DNA from 2 places in the Streptomyces albidicamelliae genome. Region 1 is predicted to be linked to the other one. Evidence: riboswitches for the same ligand, from Rfam matches in the RefSeq annotation. Region 1 holds a riboswitch; the other holds the start of a gene.

Region 1 (7,355 bases):
GGCGCGAGAGGATCGCGAGGAGGATCAGCAGGATCACGATGACGCCGCCGGCGACGGCGACCTTGTCCTTCTTGAACCGGGTCCAGGCGATCTGACCCAGAGAACGACCCTCGATCTGCCCCTTACCGGCACCCGCGAGCACAGCCTCCGGCTGTGCCTCGGCTGCCGCCCCGGTGGTCTCGATCGGTGCGGTCACGGTGAGCGACCCCTCTCGCCGGTGGTGACCGGCCTGCGCCTGCCGCGGATTGCGGCTTTGTCGACTTGCCATCGATCACGGGGCCTCGGCCTCGTGTCTGAGTCGCGAGTCTTCAGCGTGGCCGCGATCACCCGCCAGATGTGACGGCGAAAGTATGCGCAACCGTGATGCAGTGCGGGGGATTCCGTTATCCGAACAGTGGGTAACGGCTCTCGGACGCGGGCCAGTTGTGACGGAACGGGGAATTTGCGCGATTTGGTGCGTGCGGCTGACGTCTACGCGCGCAGAAGCGGTCGGCCCGCGCAAATCCTGCATTCCGGCGCCAAGAGCGGGGCGCCGGGACGAGTTGATCAGAAGCCGCCGTGCACCGGCGGATAGCCGTATCCCGCGGCCGGCGCCTGCGACTGCGGGGCGGCCTGCAACTGGGGCTGGGGCGGGGCGGCGTGGGCCTCGCGGTCGTAGAACGGGCGCGCGTTGGCCCGCATCCACATCACCACCGGGTCGTACTCGTCGGTCATCGCGACCGTCGACACCGGCAGCCCCTCCGGGACCGCCCCGACGGACTGCTGCATCATCCCGCGGACCGAGTCGACCGCGGCGGGCGAGGTGTCGTACACGTCCAGGCCGAGAGCGAGGTACGGCGCCCCCAGCGCCGGCTGCACCCAGGCGCGGCGCAGGGAGCGCAGGGCCGGGGTGCGGTGGGCGTTCTGCGCGAGCAGGGCGTAGAACTGCGGGATCTCGATGGTGGGTTCGGCGAGCCGCAGCGGGCCGGCGGGCTGCCGGTCCAGTCCGGTGGCGATGCGGCGCAGGTCCAGCCAGGGGATGCCGACGCCGCCGCCCCGGGCGTGCGGGTTGAGCCAGAGGCCGTAGTGGTCCGGGTAGAGGGTGCGGGCCACGTCGAGCCCGTCGACCACTTCGTACGAGCGGTTCCAGCCGCTGGCCGACAGCTCCTGGGCGGAGGTGACACAGGGGGCGTAGTGGAAGCCGTCGACCTCCATGTCCCCGTACTGGGCGTCCGGGGAGCCGGCCTGGCCGTGCCACAGGAGCATCCAGATCTGGCCGGAGGACGGGGTGGCGAGAGCGCGGAGCAGGGCCTCGTAGGCGTCATAGCGTCCGGGCGTGACCTGGCGCAGCATGCTTTCCACGCTGCCGCTTGGGCTCGCGCTCACCTGTCTTACCGCCCCTCCGATTGTTTCCCCGCGTGTGGGGACAGCTTAAGCGCCCAGGAGCCCGGGGCCTCGTGTTCGTGCGCGGGTGCGGGTCGGTGGTGGGGCCACGCGCCACGCGGCGGCGGCGCCCGCCGGACGCGGCCCCGTGCTCGCGAGGTGGCCCGCGCCCGCGCCGGGTCTAGTGACCGTACTGGTGGAAGGGGCGGACGTGGGTCTTCAGCCAGTCGGCGACCGGGTCCTGGGCGACGTCCAGCAGGACGAGGTTGACCGGCCACTTGACCGGGACTTTGCCGAGGGCCCGGCCCAGGGCCTCCAGCGGCAGCGCGCGCAGGTCGCCCTCCCACTGGGAGAGTTCGACGCCCACGAACATCACCGGGTCGGCCGTCTCGATCGCGGCGAGGCAGCGGCGGGCGGTGAGCACCACGCCGGTCTGCGCGAACTCGGCGGAGGCGGCGGCGAGGAAGTCGACCGGGTCGTCCTGCCAGTCGGGCTCGAAGAGCCGGACCCGGCCGCCGGTGCTGAGTCCGTCGAGCGGGGTGCGGCCGGCCCGGCACAGCTCGGCGACCGCCTCGGGCGGCAGCGGCACGCCGACGACGCCCCCGGGGTTCACGACCAGGCCCGCCTGCGGGGGCAGGCCCCGGGCGAACTCCACGGCCGGGGCGACGGTGAACGACATGTGGGAGCCGGCCACCTGGCGGAGCTGCTCCTCGGAGCTGAACACCGGGACGTACACCTGGCCGTCGATCTCGGTCGTGGGCAGGTCGAGCGGGCCGCTGTCCGGGCCTCCGCCGTGGGGCAGGGGGATCCACAGGAAGCTCCGGCCGAGGACCTCGACGATCCGGCCGCCGGCCTCGGGCATGCCGAGGGAGGCCGAGAGCACCTCCTCCAGTTCGTTGCCCGGCCAGCCGCCGTGCGGGTGGGGGTGCGCCTGTGCCGGGAAGTCCGCGCTGATGTCCGCCGGGAAGTCCATCTGCCTACCGCCTGCTGGTGACCACTGCTGTGAGCCAGAAGGCTAGCGGGTGGCTGTGACAGCGCCTCACCGAGTGAAGCCCACGCGGCTCAGGACGTCCGCCGCGTCCCGGTCCAGCAGCACCGCCGAACCGCAGCCGGCGGGCAGCTCCCCCTTCTCCACGGCGCGCAGCAGGCGCTCGGCCGTACGGCGGTGGCGGCGGAAGGCGTAGCGGGACACGCCCCGGCCGCGCTCGCGCTGCCCCGCCCTGGCCGTGCCGGGCGGGACGTCGAGGAGGAGCAGGTGCAGGGTGCCGCCGCGGCGCCGGGCCTCGCGGGCCAGCCAGGCGCGCACCCACGGCTGGGTGCCGCAGTCGTGCACGACGACGCCCTCGCCGGTGCGCAGGGCCCGGCGGAGTCCCGTGTAGTGGGCGAGGCGGACCAGCGGGCGGTAGAGCGCGTACGGGAGCCCGCGCGGGACCTTGGTGTCCCAGCGGTCGCGGGTGTCCTGGGAGTCGACGCGGTGGCCGGTGACCGTGCGGTGCATGAGGGTGGACTTGCCGCTGCCGGGCAGGCCGGTGATCACCACGAGGTCGGCCGGGCCGAAGAGCAGGGCGTGCGGGCTGCGGCCGGCGCGGTCGCGCAGGTCGCGGACGACCGGGACGGAGCGGGCCGCGGCGCGCTCACGGGCTGGCGCGGAAGGCTGCTTCGGCACCGCGATGCCGGTGGTGGCGGCGTAGGCCGAGGTCCTGTTCACCGTGATCGTCCTCCCCTGTGGGTTCGGTAACCCCTTTGCCCGCCAAATGTAAAGAGAAGGTAATGCGGTTGGGTGCGCGTACTGCCACAGGTCGGTTACAGATTGCGGCCCTGACGGGTGGGGGCGCGGCGTGCAATGATGTGCCCGCCAACTGCATACCGGCCGTTTGAATCCGCGCGGGAGAGTCCCCGGCAGTCTTCACCGGGGCGCCGAAGGAGCAAGTCCCTCCCTTGAATCTCTCAGGCCCCGTTACCGCGCGGGCGAGGCACATCTGAAAAGCGGGCCGCTGCGACAGCGGCCCCACCCACGGTGCAAGCCGTGATCGTCCCTGTGGCGGTCGTGGCGAACCTCTCAGGTTCCGATGACAGATGGGGAGGAACGTTCCTCGCCCGTCCCATTCCTGTCCTGGGAGACGACCGCCCGATGAGCAGCACTGAACTCCGTCTCACCGCGCTCGATGCCGTGCATCGCTCGCTCGGTGCGACGATGACCGACTTCGCCGGCTGGGACATGCCCCTGCGCTACGGCTCCGAGCGCGACGAGCACCTCGCCGTGCGGACCAGGGCCGGCCTCTTCGACCTCTCCCACATGGGTGAGATCACCGTGTCCGGCGCCGGAGCGGCCGCCCTGCTGAACCACGCCCTGGTCGGCAACATCGCCTCGGTCGGTGTCGGCCGCGCCCGCTACACCATGATCTGCCAGGCCGACGGCGGCATCCTGGACGACCTGATCGTCTACCGGCTCGCCGAGACCGAGTACATGGTCGTGGCCAACGCCTCGAACGCCCAGGTGGTGCTGGACGCGCTCACCGAGCGTGCCGCCGGTTTCGACGCGGAGGTACGCGACGACCGGGACGCCTACGCGCTGATCGCCGTCCAGGGCCCGGAGTCCCCCGGCATCCTGAAGTCGCTCACCGACGCCGACCTGGACGGCCTGAAGTACTACGCCGGCCTGCCCGGCACGGTCGCCGGCGTGCCCGCGCTGATCGCCCGCACCGGCTACACCGGCGAGGACGGCTTCGAGCTGTTCGTGAAGCCGGAGCACGCGGTCGCGCTGTGGCAGGCGCTGACCGAGGCCGGCGAGGGCGCCGGTCTGGTGCCGTGCGGTCTGTCCTGCCGGGACACGCTGCGCCTGGAGGCGGGCATGCCGCTGTACGGGCACGAGCTGACCACCTCCCTGACCCCCTTCGACGCCGGGCTCGGCCGGGTGGTCAAGTTCGAGAAGGAGGGCGACTTCGTCGGGCGCGAGGCGCTCGCCGCGGCCGCCGAGCGGGCCTCCGCCGAGCCGCCCCGGGTCCTGGTCGGCCTGATCGCCGAGGGCCGCCGGGTGCCGCGCGCCGGATACCCCGTCGTCGCGGGCGGCCAGGTGATCGGCGAGGTCACCTCCGGCGCCCCCTCCCCCACCCTGGGCAAGCCGATCGCCATGGCCTACGTCGACGCCGCGCACGCGGCGCCGGGCAGCGCGGGCGTGGGCGTGGACATCCGGGGCAGCCACGAGCCGTACGAGGTCGTGGCGCTGCCCTTCTACAAGCGCCAGAAGTAGACACTGGGCGGCGGAACGCACCGGTCGCACGACCCCCCGCGTCCTCCGCATGCCCGCGAACCGTCCCAGCGGTACCCCATTCACCAGCACTCCCGCGCGTACAGGAGAATTCAGGCCATGAGCAACCCCCAGCAGCTGCGCTACAGCAAGGAGCACGAGTGGCTGTCGGCCGCCGAGGACGGCGTCTCGACGGTCGGCATCACCGAGTTCGCGGCCAACGCGCTCGGCGACGTGGTCTACGCCCAGCTCCCCGAGGTCGGCTCCACCGTGGAGGCGGGCGAGACCTGCGGTGAGCTGGAGTCGACGAAGTCGGTCTCCGACCTGTACTCGCCGGTGACCGGCGAGATCACCGAGATCAACGAGGACGTCGTCAACGACCCGTCGCTGGTCAACTCCGCCCCCTTCGAGGGCGGCTGGCTGTTCAAGGTCCGCATCTCGGACGAGCCGGCCGACCTGCTCTCCGCCGACGAGTACGCCGCCCACACCGCCGGCTGAGGAGTCGTAGCCCGATGACCGTCCTGAACACGCCCCTGCACGAGCTGGACCCGGAGATCGCCGCCGCGGTCGACGCCGAGCTCGGCCGCCAGCAGTCCACCCTGGAGATGATCGCCTCCGAGAACTTCGCGCCGCTCGCGGTGATGGAGGCCCAGGGCTCGGTCCTCACCAACAAGTACGCCGAGGGCTACCCGGGCCGCCGCTACTACGGCGGCTGCGAGCACGTCGACGTCGCCGAGCAGATCGCCATCGACCGGATCAAGGAGCTGTTCGGCGCCGAGTACGCGAACGTCCAGCCCCACTCCGGCGCCTCCGCCAACCAGGCGGCCCTGTTCGCGCTGGCCCAGCCCGGGGACACGATCCTCGGCCTGGACCTGGCGCACGGCGGCCACCTGACCCACGGCATGCGGCTGAACTTCTCCGGCAAGCAGTTCAACGTGGTCGCGTACCACGTGGACGACTCCGGCCTGGTCGACATGGCCGAGGTCGAGCGGCTCGCCAAGGAGCACCGCCCGAAGGTGATCATCGCGGGCTGGTCGGCGTACCCGCGCCAGCTGGACTTCGCCGAGTTCCGCCGGATCGCCGACGAGGTCGAGGCGTACCTGTGGGTCGACATGGCCCACTTCGCGGGTCTGGTCGCCGCCGGTCTGCACCCGAACCCGGTCGAGCACGCGGACGTGGTCACCTCCACGACGCACAAGACCCTCGGCGGTCCGCGCGGCGGGATCATCCTCGCCAGGAAGGCCTTCGCCAAGAAGCTGAACTCGTCCGTCTTCCCGGGCTTCCAGGGCGGTCCCCTGGAGCACGTGATCGCGGCCAAGGCGGTCTCCTTCAAGGTCGCCGCCTCGGAGGAGTTCAAGGAGCGCCAGCGTCGTACGGTGGAGGGTGCCCGCATCCTCGCCGAGCGCCTGACGGCGCCCGACGCCCGCGAGGCCGGGGTGAACGTGCTCTCCGGCGGCACGGACGTGCACCTGATCCTGGTGGATCTGCGTGAGTCCGAGCTGGACGGGCAGCAGGCCGAGGACCGTCTCCACGAGGTCGGCATCACGGTCAACCGCAACGCCGTCCCGAACGACCCGCGGCCCCCGATGGTCACCTCGGGTCTGCGGATCGGCACGCCCGCCCTCGCCACCCGCGGCTTCACGGCCGAGGACTTCGCCGAGGTCGCGGACGTGATCGCCGAGGCGCTGAAGCCGTCGTACGACGTCGAGGCCCTCAAGGCGCGCGTGCAGGCGCTCGCCGACAAGCACCCGCTCTACGCGGGCCTGAACAAGTAGTCCCCGGTGGGGCACCCGCCAGGGGTGCCCCACCACCCGCTGTAGCTTTTTTGAGGAGTGACCGTGGCCATCTCGGTCTTCGACCTGTTCTCGATCGGCATCGGCCCGTCCAGCTCCCACACGGTCGGCCCGATGCGTGCGGCGCGGATGTTCGCCCGCCGCCTGCGCAACGAAGGGCTGCTGGAGAAGGTGTCCGCGGTCCGCACCGAGCTGTACGGCTCGCTGGGCGCGACCGGACACGGACACGGCACCCCCAAGGCCGTCCTGCTCGGCCTGGCCGGCGACTCGCCGCGCACGGTGGACGTCGAGACGGCGGACGCGCGCGTGGAGGCGATCAGGTCCGAGGGCCGGATCGCCCTGCTGGGCGAGCACGAGATCGCCTTCGACTTCGACCGGGACCTCGTCCTGCACCGCCGCAAGACCCTGCCGTACCACGCCAACGGCATGACGGTCTGGGCGTTCGACGCCTCGGGCGACGAGCTGCTGTCCAAGACGTACTACTCGGTCGGCGGCGGCTTCGTCGTGGACGAGGACGCGGTCGGCGCGGACCGCATCAAGCTGGACGACACCGTCCTGAAGTACCCCTTCCGCACGGGCGACGAGCTGCTGCGCCTGACGAAGGAGACCGGCCTGTCGATCTCCTCGCTGATGCTGGAGAACGAGCGCGCCTGGCGCACCGAGGACGAGATCCGGGCGGGTCTGCTGGAGATATGGCGTGTCATGCGCGAGTGCGTCCAGCGCGGCATGTCCCGCGAGGGCATCCTGCCCGGCGGTCTGAAGGTCCGCCGCCGCGCCGCCGTCTCGGCCCGCCAGCTGCGCGCCGAGGGCGACCCGCTGGCGCACGCCATGGAGTGGATCACGCTCTACGCGATGGCCGTGAACGAGGAGAACGCGGCGGGCGGCCGGGTCGTCACCGCCCCCACGAACGGCGCGGCGGGCATCATCCCGGCGGTCCTGCACTACTACATGAA
Region 2 (7,355 bases), 4.1 Mb from region 1:
CGGGATGAGGCAGATGGTGCGCTGCTCGTCACCGTTGGCCCGGTGGTAGCCGCGGACGGCCAGCAGACCGGCGAGCTCGCCCTGCGAACCGGCGTTCGGCTGGAGGGAGACCTTGTCGTAGCCGGTGACCTCGGCGAGACGCTCCTCCAGCTCGCGGATGAGCGTGAGGTAGCCCTCGGCCTGCTCGGCGGGCACGAAGGGGTGCAGCTGGCCGAACTCGGGCCAGGTGACCGGCTCCATTTCGGTGGTCGCGTTGAGCTTCATGGTGCAGGAGCCCAGCGGGATCATGCCGCGGTCGAGCGCGTAGTCGCGGTCGGCGAGCTTGCGCAGGTAGCGCAGCATCGCGGTCTCGGAGCGGTGCTCGTGGAAGACCGGGTGGGTCAGGTAGTCGTCGGTGCGCAGCCGCGCCTCGGGCAGGGTGTCCTCGGCCGTCGCGTCCAGCGCCTCGATGTCGGCGTCCACACCGAAGGCGGACCAGACGGCGGCGAGCTGCGCGCGGTTGGTGGTCTCGTCGCAGGCGAGGGAGACGTGGTCGGCGTCGACCGCACGCACGTTGACCCCGTTGTCCCGGGCGGCGGCGACGACCTCGGCGGCCTTGCCGGGCACGCGCGCGGTGAGCGTGTCGAAGTACGCGCCGTGGACGATCTCGATCCCGCCGGCGCGCAGGCCCGCGGCGAGGAGGGAGGCGTAGCGGTGGGTGCGGCGGGCGATGGTCCGCAGTCCCTCGGGGCCGTGGTAGACGGCGTACATGCCGGCCATCACCGCGAGCAGGACCTGCGCGGTGCAGATGTTGCTGGTGGCCTTCTCCCGGCGGATGTGCTGCTCACGCGTCTGGAGCGCGAGGCGGTAGGCCTTGTGGCCGTCGGCGTCGACGGAGACACCGACGAGGCGGCCGGGCAGGCTGCGCGCGAACTTCTCGTGGACGGCCATGTAGCCGGCGTGCGGACCGCCGAAGCCCATCGGTACGCCGAAGCGCTGGGTGGTGCCGACGGCGATGTCCGCGCCCAGCTCGCCCGGCGAGGTCAGCAGGGTCAGGGCCAGCAGGTCGGCGGCCACGGTGACGAGGGCGCCGAGCTCGTGCGCCCGGTCGATGACCGGCTTGAGGTCGCGTACGGCTCCGGAGGCGCCCGGGTACTGCAGCAGTACGCCGTTGATCTCACGGGCGGCGAGGTCCGCCGGGATGCCGTCGCTGAGGTCGGCGACGACGACCTCGACACCGGTCGGCTCGGCACGGGTCTCGATCACGGCGATCGTCTGCGGCAGCGCGTCCGCGTCGATCAGGAAGAGGCCCTTCTTGTTCTTGCCCATGCGCCGGGACAGCGCCATCGCCTCGGCGGCGGCGGTGCCCTCGTCCAGCAGGGAGGCGCCGGAGGTGGGCAGGCCGGTCAGCTCGGCGACCATCGTCTGGAAGTTCAGCAGGGCCTCCAGACGGCCCTGGGAGATCTCCGGCTGGTACGGCGTGTAGGCGGTGTACCAGGCCGGGTTCTCCATGACGTTGCGCAGGATGACCGGCGGGGTGAAGGTGCCGTAGTAACCGAGCCCGATCATGGAGCCGAGGACCTGGTTGCGGTCGGCGAGCGAGCGCAGCTCGGCGAGCACCTCGGCCTCGGTGCGGGCACCCGGCAGGTCCAGCGCGTCGGCGTTCTTGATCACGTCCGGGACCGCGGCGGCGGTCAGGTCGTCGAGGGAGCCGTAGCCGACGTGCGCGAGCATCTTGGCCCGCGCCTCGTGGTCGGGGCCGATGTGGCGCTGCTCGAAGGGAATGCCGGCTTCGAGCTCGGCGAGCGGGGTGCGATGGGCGGTCATTGCGGAGGCCTCCTGGTCTGACGCGACCTTCGAGGGGCACCCCGGTACGGATACCCCGACGGCCTCCCCCTCTGTCATCTCAACCTGAGAGCTTCACCGGACGTCCGCGGACGCCGGCTTTCACCGTCGGTGAGGGCGGACGCCGTCGACATCCGCCCTGCTTTCCAGAGTGACCTCGTCCGTGCGGTACGTGGGCCTGAGAGATTCCGGGGAGGATTTGCTCCTTCGGCGCCTCCGAGGATGGTCGGAGGACTCTCCCGCACGGGGTCAGCAGCCGCTGTCAGCCTACCAGCGAGGTCAACGCCCGGGGCTTCGAGTGGCCGCCTCCTTGAATGTGCTCTTTTGTAGTGCTTACGGATGAGTTGCGACCAAGTGGAGGGAGAGGGACCGTGCTGACCGACATCGATCCGCGCAACCTGATCGGCCGCAAGGCGTTCGACCGCAATGGCACCAAGATCGGCACCATCGACGAGGTGTACCTCGACGACGCCACCGGTGTGCCCGAGTGGGCGGCCATACGCACCGGCCTGTTCTCCCGGGACGCCTTCGTCCCCCTGGAGCCCAGCGAGCTGATCGAGGGTGCCCTCCGGGTCCCCTTCGACCGCGCGCTCATCAAGGACGCCCCCGACTTCGGTGTCGGCCGCCATCTCTCCCCCGAGCAGGAACTCCAGCTCTACCACCACTACGGCCTCGACGTGGCTCCGCCCCACACGTTCCCCGACCACGACTTCGGCAAGCTGGCAGGCTCGGAAGAACCCTGACGCCGGCTCCTTCCCTCTCCCGGCCCCACCCATCCGAACACCTCCACGCCCCCGCGCCGCTGGGTACGGCACGTCCGCGGCCGCCTGCCCGCGAACGCCCGGCACCGTCGCGGGCGGCACAAACGCCCGGCAACCGTCGCGGGCGGCACACCGGCCGACGGCACCCCCGCGGTGCGCGCGCCGGGCCCCGGGTGCACCCGTGCGTCAGCCCGCACCCGGCACGGCGATGTGGCCGCTCGGCGGGGTGGGACGGGTGGGCGAGAGGGTCAGGCCCGGGTCCAGGACCAGCGGCAGCGGCTCACCCGCCTCCAGCGCGGGGTCCCCGACCGAGAACGTCCGCACCCGCCCCGGAGGCGACTGCGGAGTCTCGAAGCGCACCGTGACCCGCCCCAGCCCGCTGCCCTGCACCCAGCCGGGCCCGTACTCCGTGTGCCGTACGTCCTGCCCCGCGCGCCAGTGCCGCTCGGCCGGCTCCTCCGGCTCCGGCACCGCCTCGGCGACGGCCGCCACCGGCGCGGCCTCCACCGCCCCCGCGGAGTGCGGCTGCGCCGCCTGCGCGAACAGGTCCTCCTGGGTGTAGTCCGCGAGCCCCGTGACCCCCACACCGAGCAGCCGCACCCCGCCCGTCGTGTCCACCGCCTCCAACAGCCGCGCGGCCGCCTCCCGGATCACCGCCGGGTCGTCCGTCGGCCCCCGCAGCGTCTCGGAGCGGGTGAGCGTCGAGAAGTCGTACCGCCGCACCTTGAGCACGATGGTCCGCCCCGACAGCCCCGCGCCGCGCAGCCGCCCCACGCAGCGGTCGGCCAGCCGCTGCACCTCGAGCCCCACCCGCAGCCGGTCGTGGATGTCCACGTCGTAGGTGTCCTCGACCGACACCGACTTGGCCTCCCGCTCGGCCACCACGGGCCGGTCGTCGTGCGCCAGCGCCATCGCGTACAGCGCGTGCCCGTGCGCCTTGCCGAGCAGGCGGACCAGCTCGTCCTCCCCCGCCTCGGCGAGCTCCTCGACCGTGGTGATCCCGGCTCTGCGCAGATGGTCCCCGGTGGCAGGTCCGACCCCCGGCAGCGTCCGGACCGTCATCGGCGCCAGCAGTGCCCGCTCGGTCCCCGGTTCGATGAGCACCAGGCCGTCCGGCTTGGCCTGCTCGGAGGCGATCTTCGCGAGCATCTTGGAGGCGGCGAGCCCCACCGACCCGGTGAGCCCGGTGACCGCCCGGATGTCCGCGCGCAGCCGCACCCCGGCCAGCCGCGCCGACTCCTCGTCCCAGGCCGTCCCCCCGGCCTCCAGATCCACGAACGCCTCGTCCAGGCTGAGCGGCTCCACCAGCGGCGACAGCTCCCGCAGCAGCGCCATCACCTGCTCGCTGATCGACCGGTACACGGTGAAGCGCGGCACCAGATAGGCGGCGTTGGGGGCCCTCCGGCGCGCCTGGGCCATGGGCATCGCCGAGTTGACCCCGAACACCCGGGCCTCGTACGACGCGGTCGCCACCACCCCGCGCGGTCCGAGCCCGCCCACGACGACCGCCTTCCCGCGCAGGCTCGGCTTGGACGCCTGCTCCACCGAGGCGAAGAAGGCATCCATGTCGAGATGCAGGATCGTGGGCGCGTTTCTCACATCTCCGATGCTGCACCACGACACTGACAATGCGGTGACGCCCCCGGGCGCGCCCGCCGGCGCCGAGGTCAGACCGCGCGGTTGCGGCGCCGCGCCAGCTCGTCCGCGGGGTTGTGACCGACGAGGGTCTCGCCCGTGTCGACGCGCTCCCCGTGCAACTGGGAGAGCGCGCTCTCCACGTCCCGCCACACCACGCCGACCGCGATCCCGAAGATGCCCTGACCGCCCTGGAGCAGGGCATGGACCTCGTCCGGCGAGGTGCACTCGTACACGGTCGCCCCGTCGCTCATCAGCGTCATCCGCTCCAGGTCGCGGAAACCGCGTTCCCGCAGGTGCTGGACGGCCGTGCGGATGTTCTGCAGCGAGACACCCGTGTCGAGGAACCGCTTGACGATCTTCAGGACGACGACGTCCCGGAAGCTGTACAGACGCTGGGTGCCCGACCCGTACGCGGGCCGCACACTCGGCTCGACGAGGCCGGTACGGGCCCAGTAGTCGAGCTGCCGGTAGGTGATGCCGGCGGCCGCGCAGGCCGTGGGCCCGCGGTAACCGATCTCCTCGGACGTCATGGACGCCGCCCCTCCGCCGTTCGGCACCGCCGTCGGTCGCTGCGGAGCGTTGTCGACCGCGCTGCCGGAATGGGGATGACCCCTGTTCGAACGCAGCTGAGAGCTCGGGGAAGGGTACGGACCGCTCTCCCCCAGACCGCGTCCGGGGGCACCCCCAGCCGTACCGTCGCCGCTCGTTCTCACGCCGACCTCCGTCCTTGACCTGCCTTCTCGACGGTAGGCAGTCACCAGGGGTGCGTCAACGATCGCCACACTCGGCACGCCGAGTGATAATCACCCTAGGAGTGGTTTTCCGTGCCCCACCGCGGGGAAAGGCTAGCCGAATGCGCTCGCGCCGGGCCGTAGGACGCTCTCAATGGCCGGTGGCAAATGCCCGCGATCCGCTCGCACACGCCGACCGGCCGGCCCTCGTTCCGTCGAGCCGGCCGCCGCGTCCGCCGCTCACTGGCTGCTGGTGCCGAAGTCCTCGGGCGAGATCTGGTCGAGGAACTCGCGGAACTTCTCCACCTCGTCCTCCTGCTCGTCCGGAATGGCGATACCCGCGTCGTCCAGCACCGTGTCACTGCCGTAGATCGGCGTCCCGGTGCGCAGGGCCAGCGCTATGGCATCGGAGGGACGGGCACTGACCTCGACGCCGCTGGCGAAGACCAGCTCCGCGTAGAAGACGCCTTCCCGCAGATCGGTGATGCGCACCTCGGTCAGCTCCTGGCCGACGGCCTCCAGCACGTCCTTGAACAGATCGTGGGTCAGCGGTCGCGCGGGCGCCATGCCCTGCTGGGCGAAAGCGATCGCCGTCGCCTCCCCCGGTCCGATCCAGATGGGGAGGTAACGGTCGCCCCCCACTTCGCGCAGGAGCACGATCGGTTGGTTGGAGGGCATTTCGACCCGGACACCTACGACATCGAGCTCGTTCACACAGCAACCCTAGGCCGTGCCCGGGATGTTTGGGTAGTCGGGCCGGGAACAGGTGGCCGATCCGGCCGCCTGCGGCCTCGTCCCCGCCTCAGGGCAGCCGCACACCGAGGGCGGTCTGCACCAGAGCGGCGTGCAGCCGCACCGTGAGCGCGGCCAGCTCCTTCGTACGGGCCTCGGCATGTGCCCTGGTCTGCGGATTGCGGTGGCGCCTGAGCGGGGCCACCACCTGGTCGACGAGGCCGGCCTCCCGGTCGGCGGCTGCCTTCATCACCCGAAGGTGGCGCGGCTCGATGCCGAACCGGCCCAGCTCGGCGACGAGCGCGGCCACGGTGACGGCCTCCGCCTCGTACGCCCCGTCCTCCAGCGGAGCGAGGAGCCCGTAGGACTCCCACTCCTTCAGCTCGCCCTCGTCGATGTCCGCCGCCGCGAGCAGCTCGGCGCGGCCGACCCGGGCCACCGTGGGCCCCTCGGCCCGTACGGGCACGTCGTCCCCGGTGCGCTGGCGCCCCACCAGGGGCAGCGGGACGGCCTCGCCCCGCTCCATCGCGTCCAAGTGCTCGCGGATCACCTTGAGCGGCAGATAGTGGTCCCGCTGCATCCGCAGGACATGGCCGAGGCGCTCGACGTCCCCGGCGCTGAACTTGCGGTACCCCGACGGGGTCCGCTGCGGCTCGATGAGCCCCTCGGCCTCCAGGAAACGGATCTTGGAGATGGTGACCTCGGGGAACTCGTCACGCAACGCGTTCAGCACCGCGCCGATGCTCATCAGCCCGCTGTCCCTGGCGGCGGTACCGCTTCCGGCACCGCCGCTCGGTGTGTGAAGCATGGACCTTCCCTGGGGTTCCCCCCGGACGCCGGTCCGGGGGCGGGTCAGATGCCGTGCCGGCTCGCGTAGAACACCAGCCGGTACTTGCCGATCTGCACCTCGTCACCGTTCGACAGGGCGACCTGGTCGATCCGCTCCCGGTTGACGTACGTGCCGTTCAGGCTGCCCACGTCGGCCACGGTGAACGAGCCGTCCGGGGAGCGCCGGAACTCCACGTGCCGGCGGGAGACCGTCACGTCGTCCAGGAAGATGTCGCTCTGCGGGTGGCGTCCGGCCGTGGTCAGGTCGCTGTCCAGCAGGAAGCGGCTGCCCGAGTTCGGACCGCGGCGCACCACCAGCAGCGCCGAGCCCAGCGGCAGCGCGTCCACCGCGGCCTGCGCCTCGGGCGACAGCATCGGCAGCGGGGTCTGGCCGGTCGCCTCCGCCTCGTAGGCCTCGATACCCGAGATCGAGATCGTGGACGTCGTCTCGGAGGCGCGCTCGGGCGCCACACCGGGACGCAGCGGCGCACCGCAGTTGGAGCAGAAGCGAGCGTTCTCCGCGTTGCGGTTACCGCACCTCGTACACACCAGGGCCGACATCGACGGATCCTCCTGCCGCGGCTGCCCACCCGGGGCGTTGGACGCGTACGGACCGGAGGCGAACCCTCCACCCGCACCTGAGGTTGACGGTTGCCCGAAACCTATGCCGCCGGACTGGGCAGGGTCAACAGACGCCGCGCCCTGACCACCCGAAATGTCACCGCCCGGACCAGCGACCTGGTCGCGGAACAGCGGACGCTGTCCTTCCTGGTCAGGCTGCGCGCGATGGCGAGCGGTCGCGTTGTCGCTGCCCTCTCGCGCGCTCTTGCCGAACAACTTC

The links. A riboswitch is a leader RNA that binds a small molecule or an ion and turns the genes downstream of it on or off. The one in region 1 is predicted to bind glycine.
Region 2: linked by a shared signal. The riboswitch ahead of gcvP (aminomethyl-transferring glycine dehydrogenase) and the one ahead of gcvT (glycine cleavage system aminomethyltransferase GcvT) in region 1 are both predicted to bind glycine.

What each region holds. Positions count from the first base shown of each region.
Region 1 is NZ_CP106795.1:5,747,122-5,754,476, reverse strand. Features, by position in the region: gene N8I86_RS26410 (ABC transporter permease) at 1-196, opposite strand, end outside; gene N8I86_RS26405 (enhanced serine sensitivity protein SseB C-terminal domain-containing protein) at 547-1,332, opposite strand; gene N8I86_RS26400 (enhanced serine sensitivity protein SseB) at 1,544-2,335, opposite strand; gene N8I86_RS26395 (ATP-binding protein) at 2,402-3,076, opposite strand; glycine riboswitch at 3,238-3,335, shown strand; glycine riboswitch at 3,336-3,448, shown strand; gene gcvT (glycine cleavage system aminomethyltransferase GcvT) at 3,494-4,612, shown strand; gene gcvH (glycine cleavage system protein GcvH) at 4,730-5,107, shown strand; gene glyA (serine hydroxymethyltransferase) at 5,122-6,384, shown strand; gene N8I86_RS26375 (L-serine ammonia-lyase) at 6,448-7,355, shown strand, end outside.
Region 2 is NZ_CP106795.1:1,624,394-1,631,748, forward strand. Features, by position in the region: gene gcvP (aminomethyl-transferring glycine dehydrogenase) at 1-1,806, opposite strand, end outside; glycine riboswitch at 1,981-2,076, opposite strand; gene N8I86_RS07590 (PRC-barrel domain-containing protein) at 2,196-2,567, shown strand; gene N8I86_RS07595 (DNA polymerase IV) at 2,772-4,184, opposite strand; gene N8I86_RS07600 (MerR family transcriptional regulator) at 4,253-4,936, opposite strand; gene N8I86_RS07605 (bifunctional nuclease family protein) at 5,195-5,668, opposite strand; gene ftsR (transcriptional regulator FtsR) at 5,757-6,494, opposite strand; gene N8I86_RS07615 (FHA domain-containing protein) at 6,539-7,355, opposite strand, start outside.